Regions from separate parts of the Shewanella sp. TB7-MNA-CIBAN-0143 genome, predicted to be linked through region 3. Evidence: predicted binding sites of a transcription regulator. Region 3 holds the regulator's gene; each other region holds the start of a gene.
The links. Region 3 encodes MetJ, which represses methionine synthesis genes. Its sites were predicted from a motif close to TAGACGTCTAGACGTCTA; they were not measured.
Positions count from the first base shown of each region.

Region 1: the regulator MetJ is predicted to act here: its motif matches at 1,919-1,936, upstream of metK (methionine adenosyltransferase).
Region 2: the regulator MetJ is predicted to act here: its motif matches at 1,089-1,106, upstream of metA (homoserine O-acetyltransferase MetA).

Region 1 is NZ_JBEOPL010000013.1:114,807-118,098, forward strand. It holds gene AAEY97_RS12290 (GNAT family N-acetyltransferase) at 1-562, opposite strand, end outside; gene metK (methionine adenosyltransferase) at 737-1,888, opposite strand; gene tkt (transketolase) at 2,421-3,292, shown strand, end outside.
Region 2 is NZ_JBEOPL010000011.1:114,724-118,015, forward strand. It holds gene ompW (outer membrane protein OmpW) at 1-184, shown strand, start outside; gene AAEY97_RS10875 (SDR family NAD(P)-dependent oxidoreductase) at 261-1,004, opposite strand; gene metA (homoserine O-acetyltransferase MetA) at 1,366-2,310, shown strand; gene AAEY97_RS10885 (diguanylate cyclase) at 2,406-3,292, shown strand, end outside.
Region 3 is NZ_JBEOPL010000006.1:119,850-123,141, forward strand. It holds gene AAEY97_RS06900 (c-type cytochrome) at 1-27, opposite strand, end outside; gene AAEY97_RS06905 (sulfite exporter TauE/SafE family protein) at 394-1,134, opposite strand; gene metJ (met regulon transcriptional regulator MetJ) at 1,210-1,524, opposite strand; gene metB (cystathionine gamma-synthase) at 1,733-2,902, shown strand; gene AAEY97_RS06920 (bifunctional aspartate kinase/homoserine dehydrogenase II) at 3,034-3,292, shown strand, end outside.

The DNA of each region.
Region 1 (3,292 bases), on a different contig from region 3:
TCAACACTAGTGGTCGTTGTTCACTGTGATAGCGACGATACAACTGAGTGATGTCTGCTGGTATCGCTGATAAATCATTTTGACCTATCACGACATTTTGATCTATAACGATAAAGTGCTGCTGTTGATATAAGCCAATTAACCACGGATGAGCAAACAAGAAGCAATTTTTAGCGGTTAATTTGGGCGCGATAAATTTCAATAACTGAGTTGAAAGCTGTTGTCCACGGTAGTCAGGGTGAACCAATAATCCATTGATTAATTGATATTGGCCAATAGGTTTAACTCTTACCGCAGCGATTATTTTTTGCTGGCTTATATCAACTTCATCAGTAGCTGGTGGGCTTAGATGATGAATGACAGCCACAAACTCTTTCTGAGCTAATCGAGCATACGGCATATGTTGACGATAGAATAACTTGATTGCAGACCACTGTTTAATGGCTGGCAAGTTAATGGCTGGAATGTTAGTAACAGGGCTGTTTATCGCACAGGGGTTAGTTGCCGTTGATGGCTGGTGGTTTGCTGTTATCTTTGTGTTTAGCCAAGTGGGTTGATACATAATCTGAGCCATTGTTGAGATTAATTGTTGAGATTAAATGTTGAGATTAAATGTTTAGATCAAATCATTGTATTGCCAATGATAGATAAAATAAAACCGCCAGTTGGCGGTTTTATTTTTTATCGTGTTAGCTTAATACAGACACTAGCTTAAGACGATAATTATGCTGGCTGATTATAAACCTGCATCTGCACGAAGTGCTTCAGCTTTATCAGTCGCTTCCCAAGGGAAGATATCTCGGCCAAAGTGGCCATAAGCAGCAGTTTGCTGATAGATTGGGCGTGCCAAATCTAGCATTGCTGTTAAGCCGTATGGACGTAATTCGAAGTGTTGACGTATTAATTTAATCAATACTTCTTCTGATACTTTACCGGTACCGAATGTTTCAATACTAATAGACGTTGGCTCTGCAACACCAATAGCATATGACACTTGTAGCTCACAACGGTCAGCTAAACCAGCAGCAACGATATTTTTAGCTACATAACGTGCAGCATAAGCCGCGCTACGGTCTACTTTTGATGGGTCTTTACCAGAGAAAGCACCACCACCGTGACGAGCCATACCGCCGTAGGTATCTACAATAATTTTACGACCTGTTAAACCACAATCACCAACAGGGCCACCAATCACAAAGCGACCAGTAGGGTTGATAAAGTATTTAGTGTCTTTGTTTAACCATTGAGCAGGTAATACCGGCTTGATGATAGTTTCCATTACCGCTTCAATTAAATCAGCTTGACTCACGTCTTCACGATGTTGAGTAGATAATACAATCGCATCAATACCGATGATTTTGCCATCATCATAAGCAAACGTTACCTGGCTTTTAGCATCTGGGCGTAACCAAGGTAGTGTGCCGTCTTTGCGTACTTCAGACTGACGCTTAACTAATTTGTGCGCGTAAGTAATCGGTGCAGGCATTAATACATCAGTTTCATTGCTGGCATAACCAAACATTAAACCCTGATCACCAGCACCTTGCTCTGCAGGGTCTGAACGATCAACACCTTGATTGATGTCTGGTGACTGTTTGCCTATGGCATTAAGTACCGCACATGAATCAGCATCAAAACCCATATCTGAATTGGTGTAACCGATTTCGCGTACGGTTTTACGGGTAATTTCTTCAATGTCTACCCAAGCAGAAGTGGTGACTTCACCGCCCACTAATACCATACCGGTTTTGACATACGTTTCGCACGCAACACGAGCCTTTGGATCTTGCTCAAGTATTGCGTCTAATACCGCATCAGAAATCTGATCGGCGATTTTATCTGGATGACCTTCTGAGACAGACTCAGAGGTAAACAAGTGCTTTGCCATAATAGGAGAATCTCGTTGGTTGCATTTGAATATACGTCTAGACGTCTATTTTAGTCGAAATCTAATTTGATAACACCCCTTTGTACGAATTTAACTGGAGAATTGTGCAATGGAGCATAATTTTTTTTGTTAATCATAGATATGTTTATACTGGTGAAAAATCAAGTGTTTGATTCATATTGCTTTATTTAAATGCTCATCGACTTGCGCGGTGTATTTATCATAAAAATAGACAATGTTTTTGATAGATTAGAGATTATATTGCCTAATCAGAGCCATAGCTCTGCCAATCACGATACTTTTTATTTACAAGTGGCAATAAATAATTACTCTGTATTTATCTCATGTTATGGTCATGCTGACCATTTGATGCTGTATTTACGATGTTTATTTATTGGCATTGTATGAAATCACCGTTTATTTAACGGTTAAAAAGAAACCCGAAAAATTTTAATTTGCGTCACATCGCCTTGTAGGGGAAAATATGGCTTCACAATTGCCCGTTAGACCTTACAAACAAGCAGGAGAGAGCATGTCATCTCGTAAAGTACTCGCTAACGCTATTCGCGCCCTAAGTATGGATGCGGTTCAAAAAGCTAACTCTGGTCATCCAGGTGCCCCAATGGGGATGGCAGATATCGCCGAAGTGCTATGGAATGATTTTCTAAAGCACAATCCAACTAATCCTAACTGGGTCGATCGCGATCGTTTTGTTCTGTCAAACGGTCATGGCTCTATGCTTATATACTCTTTATTGCATTTAACTGGCTATGAATTGCCTATTGAAGAGCTAAAGCAATTCCGTCAGCTGCATTCAAAAACGCCTGGTCATCCTGAATATGGTTATACCCCTGGTGTTGAAACTACAACCGGTCCTTTAGGCGCTGGTTTGAGTAATGCTGTTGGTATGGCTATTGCGGAAAAAACCTTGGCGGCTCAGTTTAACCGTCCAGGCCACGACATCGTCGATCACTTCACCTACTGTTTCTTAGGTGATGGCTGTTTAATGGAAGGTATTTCTCACGAAGTCAGTTCATTAGCCGGAACATTAGGCCTTGGAAAGTTAGTCGCATTTTGGGATGACAACGGTATTTCTATCGATGGTCATGTTGAAGGCTGGTTCACTGATGACACTCCTAAACGTTTTGAAGCCTATGGCTGGCACGTTATTGCCGATGTAGATGGTCATAATCCTGATGCTATCCGCGCCGCGATTGAACAAGCTAAATCTGTAACAGATAAGCCATCGATGATTTGCTGTAAAACCATTATTGGTTTTGGTTCGCCTAACAAGTCGGGTAGCCATGATTGTCATGGTGCACCATTAGGTGATGCTGAAATTGCAGCCGCTCGTGAGTTCTTAAACTGGCCACACGCTCCTTTTGAAATCCCATCTGATGTGTA
Region 2 (3,292 bases), on a different contig from region 3:
TTGGGGCGTGGCGGCTCAAGTTGGGCTTGATTATCAAATTGATAAGAAATGGTTGGTTAATGCGTCTGTTTGGTATGCTCAAATTGCAACGGATGTGAGCTTTGATATGGGGGCAGATCATGTTGTGGTTGATACAGACATTGATCCTTGGGTTTACATGATCAGCGTCGGTTATACTTATTAAGCTAGGGTAGAATACGTTAGCGAAAAACGAACATATTAAACAGGAACCTACGGGTTCCTGTTTTTGTTGATGGCACTTATGGAGACTTTTTACGCGGTTTCCAATGGCGAGTATTGTAAATGTACTCTGGTAATAAACGATTTATCCACGCGACAATGCGCCAGCGTTTAGTGACATACACTCGGCGTTTACCTTTTTGCAAGGCTGAGATGATTTGTGTAGCCACTTTATCGAGAGGCGACAACAGCAATTGTGTATTCAAATGAACGGCTTTATCAAATAACCCTAATTGAATATCACTAATGGTAATAGGCAGCTTTAATCGTTGTGCATGCATACTCAAGCCTTGCAGGTAATTTTCAGCAAAGGCTTTGGAGGCATGATAAGCCACATTAGGCCCTCCACGTTGACCGGCTATTGAGTTAATGGCGGCTAGTTGGCCGTAACCTTGCTCGCACATTAATTTAAAAATACAGTTATTTGCCGCAGCAAAGCCCATTACGTTAATATCGATAGTGTGCTTATCAATTGCCCAAGGCAGGGTAGAATCGTAGTCATTAACACCGGTATTAACAATCACCAAATGGGCGCCATTATGTTTGCTCCAAGCGGCATTCAGCTGTGCTATTAGTGTGTCAGGTTGATTAATTACTAACGGATATACACTGACATCGCCAGGCAGACTTTGACTAAACTCGTTAAGTGATTCAGGGTCGTTAACAAAAAGCACCAGCGAAACTTGCTGTGCAGATAACTGTCTGGCTAAGGCTTGGCTCAGTTGAGAGCTGGCGCCAATAATCATCGCTGTCGCTGTAGACATGATTCATCTCATCAAAAATAATGACTCATAATAGAAATAACATCAGTTGATAACAAGTAAGAAAAAAATTCAACTTGAGACGTGTAGACTTCTAGCCATCCAAGTGTATGATGGTTATCTAACAGATTGACCGATATTAACGTTAGCAATAAGCCATTCTGTCGCGGTTTAGGCTGGGTGAGTAGGTTAGTTATGTTTGCAAACGACATTTGACAATCGATGATGACCGCTGTTTTTAGCGCTAAACTGAATGTTGAAACTGTGACATAACAGACATTAACGTTATTGTGAAAAGGCTGGTTGGTTAACCGAACGTTGGTTAATCAGGTACATGTGTTTAATTAATCTAAAGGTGAGACGTATGCCGGTTCGAATTCCAGATAACCTGCCTGCAGCAGGTATTTTAGAGTCAGAAAATATCTTTGTGATGTCTGAAACCCGAGCTGCTAATCAGGACATTCGTCCAATGCGGGTATTAATCTTGAATCTAATGCCTAATAAAATCGAAACTGAAACCCAGTTGTTGCGATTACTGGGCAATACGCCCTTGCAAGTTGGGGTCGATTTATTACGCATTCATGATAAGGAATCAAAGCATACATCAGTGGATCACATGAATACTTTTTATCGTGATTTTGAAGACATTAGAAATAACAATTACGATGGTTTGATTATTACAGGTGCACCGTTAGGAAAAATTGATTTTAAAGATGTGGTGTATTGGGACCACATTCGCGAAATTATTGACTGGTCACAACAACATGTCACTTCAGTACTGTTTTTGTGTTGGGCAGCTCATGCTGGTTTGTATCATCTTTATGATTTACATCGTCAGTTATTAGCGAATAAACGTTCAGGTGTATTTAATCATCGAAGAACCAGCGACCCACACCCACTATTGCGCGGTTTTGATGATGAGTTTTTTGCACCGCACTCACGATTTGCTGAAATGGATATTGAACAAATTCGTCAACATCCAGATTTAGAAGTGTTGGCTGAATCAGACGAGGCTGGCGCGTATATTGTACTCAGTCGTGATAATCATAATGTGTTTGTTATGGGCCACCCTGAATATCAAAAAGACACCTTGAATGAAGAATATGTGCGCGATGTTGGCGAAGGCCTCAAGCCAGATATTCCGCAAAACTATTACCGACAAGATGACCCAACACAAGATACTATTGTTCGTTGGCATAGTCATGGCAGCTTGTTAGTCAGTAATTGGCTTAATTATTATGTTTACCAGTTAACGCCATATGACTTGTCTGACATGAATGCGAAAACACCATGGGAAAGTAAAAAGTAAACTTGAATATAGTTATACCGGCGTTTTAACGTTGACTTCGTTTCGATAAAAGCTATTGTTAAACTTAGATGTTTTTATTGTAAGGTCGAGGTTAAATGGTTAAAACCAAGTTGATGATATTATTGGTGTGTGCAGTAAGCTGGCCGCTAACTACTTGGGGGGCCGGTGACATTTTTAGTGACGCTAATGGCACTATTATGAATGGCGCCAATGTTAGCAACAATACTGTTAGCAACAATACTGTTAGCAACAATACCGTTAGCACAGAAATTACTGATAGCACAAAAATTACTGATAGCACAAAAATTACTGATATCAAACAACAGTTAGCCACATTAAGCTCATCACAACAACGCATTGACTTTTTACAACAACAGCTACCACAAAGTGCTCAATGGCCGATTGAACAGCAAGGCCAGTTATTGCATTTACTGGCAATAGAGCAAGAAGTTAACAGTGATCTTGTTGCTGCAATTAACAGCTATAGCCATGCCATTAAATTACTTACACCACATCCTCTTAGCAAAGAACTGGTCAAAAGCTATCTCGAACGCTCATTCATACTTTACCTTCAAACTAACGACACCCAAATTTATTGCCCAGATCGTGAAGTGGCGATTACATTAGCCCGTCAGCTTGGAAACGTTGATATCTTGGCCGAAGTGTTAGCGCAAAGTGCGTATTGCCATAATAAACCAAGTGATTTTGGCGAAGGTCTCAAAAGGTTAAATGAAGCTTTAGCGTTAGCACAACAGCATCAATTAGGACTGAGTCGTCAAGCGATGATATTCAATGCCACGGCTGCTATCTATCGTGACAATGGTTTAAACCGTAAAGCCTACGAATACTTTAACAAAGCCTATGACTTTTGGGAGCAAGCCCAAGATAAACAAGACATGTTTAATATGTTGCATAACATGGTGGGCGAATCGATTAAATTGGCCTTGTGGGGGGAAAATAAAGCTCATTTAGCCCAAATGCA
Region 3 (3,292 bases):
ACCAACTTTAATGTAAGTGTTCATCATTTTGTCCTCTGTCGGGCTTATTAGGGTTGTGCATTAACAGCATTTAATTATTTCTTTGCTGTAAACAATGTTACCTAAAAGTGAGTAGTGTTAATTTGAAGTAGATCATATCCATGAGAAAAATCTAATTGAAAAAAAGTTAATTGAAAGAAATCTAATGGACTAGTGTGATGTGGATCTATTGCGTAAAGATGATGAGTTTGTTAGGGGAGATAAAAGAGGTTTTTTTGATTCTTATTATGGGTATTTTTAGTTGAGAAATAGACTTTTGATAAGCAGGTTTTTACTAAATAGAGGGATTATTAATCATCATTTGAGATCAAGCCCATTGATGGCTGGTTTTGTTTACAGGTGCAGAATAGCTGATTAGCTCATTAACGTGTTGGTCGACATAATCACTAATACAGTGGCACTAATACTACATAACACTAAGGTGACTATGCGGGTTTTATCTTTATCAACGCGGCCAATTAATCTACCTGAGACAAGATAACCAGCAACGACTGAAGGCAATAATAGCAGTGATAGCCATAAATGCTTCACTTCAACTAAGCCGACGATGGTTAGAATAGCTAAGGCAATTAATGAGCTAAACACGAAAAAGGCAGATAATGCCGCTCTAAACTGACCTGGGTCTTGGCCTGCAAGCAAAATGGCCATTGGTGGACCACCGATAGCAGCGATATTGCCAAATATGCCTGAAAATACCCCAGCGATAAATAAACTGAGGCGATTAATGGGGGCGGTAAAGCGAAAAATGCTAAGAATAACAGCAATAAACACAATGCCTGCAATCACTAAGCCTAGTATGGCTTGTGGGGCAAACAGCAATAATCCAGCGCCTAAAAACCCCCCAGGGATCCGCCCGAGTAAGGCATATTGCAAACCATTAAATTGTAGGTGACCGCGTTCTCTAAATAAGGTCATTGCAGAAATGGCAAAGCCCATAACAATAATAGGAACAGGAACTAATTGAGGATTAACAATATACAGCAGCGGGCTAGCAACAACGGCTAACCCAAAGCCAATTAAGCTTTGGGTTAGCGCGCCAAAAAACACGATAATCGATGCCAGTATCAAGGTCGTTGGATCGATAAATGACATCATAAGTTCTCTTTAAAAACATGACGACTTCTTATTAGGGTCGTTTCAAAGTCTGTGAGGTATTGACTAATCAGTGAATTATTCGAGCTCTTCCCACTCGATACCCATATCATCCATTAACTTTTTCGCTTCACTTGGAATGCTATCAGGCTGATCTTTTGATAGATCACCGTCATAAGGTAATGGTTGACCTGTGTACGCATGCAAAAATGCTTCGCATAGCAGTTCACTGTTAGTTGCATGGCGCAGATTATTTATCTGGCGACGCGTCCGCTCATCCGTCAGTACTTTTAATACTTTTAAAGGGATAGAAACCGTAATTTTTTTTACTTGTTCATTTTTTTTGCCGTGCTCGGCATATGGGCTGATATATTCGCCATTCCACTCAGTCATTAACTTACCCTTAACGATAAATACGCTGCAGATTTTAAACCGTTACAATCTCTAGTCAAATTATTGCTACTATTTAATCCCGATTGCAAATAGATTTCTTGATGTTTAGACGTCTAAACGTCTATTTAAGTTGACGGATGGGGATCTCTTAGGTAAATTTGGACGTCTAGACATCTCTTTGTGTGTTTGTGAAATTTTAGGAGTCACCATGACTAAGCATCAAAACGCCACATTGGCCGTTCGCCAAGGTATTGAAACAGACACACAACATGGTGCTATCGTGCCACCGATTTATTTATCGACCAATTATTCATTCGATGGCCACAATAATCCGCGCGAGTTTGATTACAGTCGTTCGGGTAATCCTACTCGATGTATTTTAGGTGACGCACTCGCCAAACTCGAGCAAGGTGCTACCGGCGTGGTGACATGTACCGGCATGGCGGCGATTACATTGGTGACTAGCTTACTTGGCCCAGAGGATTTATTGGTTGTGCCGCACGATTGTTATGGTGGCAGTTACCGCTTATTTACTAACTTGGCCAAAAAAGGCCAATTTAAGTTATTGGTTGTTGATCAAACTGATGCGCAAGCGCTGAGCAAAGCGATAGCTCAAAAACCGAAAATGGTGTGGTTAGAAACGCCATCGAATCCTTTATTGCGGGTGGTAGACATTAATGCCATTAGTATCGCTTGCCATGACGTTGGCGCGCTAGTGACAGTCGATAACACCTTTTTATCACCAATATTACAGCAGCCATTATTATTAGGTGCAGACATTGTTATTCACTCAACCACCAAATACATCAATGGTCATAGCGATGTGGTCGGTGGAGCGGTAGTGGCTAAAGATCCTCAAGTGGGTGAGTTGTTACATTGGTGGTCAAATACTCTTGGGCTTACGGGTTCAGCATTTGACAGTTATTTAACCCTCCGAGGCTTACGTACTTTAGCGGTACGAATTCGTGAGCATCAACGTAATGCACAAAAGATTGTTGAGTTACTCAGCGCCAGTGATGTGGTGGCCAAGGTGTATTATCCGGGTTTAAAAGACCATCTAGGTCACGAAATTGCGGCAAAACAACAACAAGGCTTTGGTGCTATGTTAAGTTTTGAGTTAATTGGCGGCGAAGCGGAAGTGGTGGCATTTTTAAAGGCGCTGTCGTTGTTTAGTATTGCCGAAAGTTTAGGCGGAGTGGAAAGTTTAGTCGCCGTTCCGGCCACCATGACCCATAGAGCAATGGACCCACAAGCAAGGCAAGAGGCTGGTATTAAAGAGACTTTATTGAGACTATCTGTCGGTATTGAAGATGCAGATGACCTCTTGGCCGATATTCAAGCAGGCCTAGCAGCTGTTGCCGCGATAAAATCAGCTTAATTCGAGTTTAAGTTAGCTGTGGTTTCGACCAAATTGGGTAAAATAGCAAAACATGCACTTGCAACACTATTGGTTTCAAAATAGAAGTCTAGCAGTCGCAACAAAAGTCGTAGTTGTTTAAGGAGTCAGTAATGACGCGAAGTCATTTACATAAGTTTGGTGGTTCAAGTTTAGCGGATGCAGATTGCTATCGCCGTGTTGCACATATTCTACTTACGCATGGTCAGAGTGATGATTTAGTTGTGGTATCCGCCGCCGGAAAAACGACTAACTTCTTATACAAATTATTGAGCCTGCGTGACAGCGGTCAGTTGTGGCAAGAAGAGCTGCAAATTCTGATCAGTTACCAGCAGACGTTAATTGAACAATTATTATCAAACGAGCAAGCGC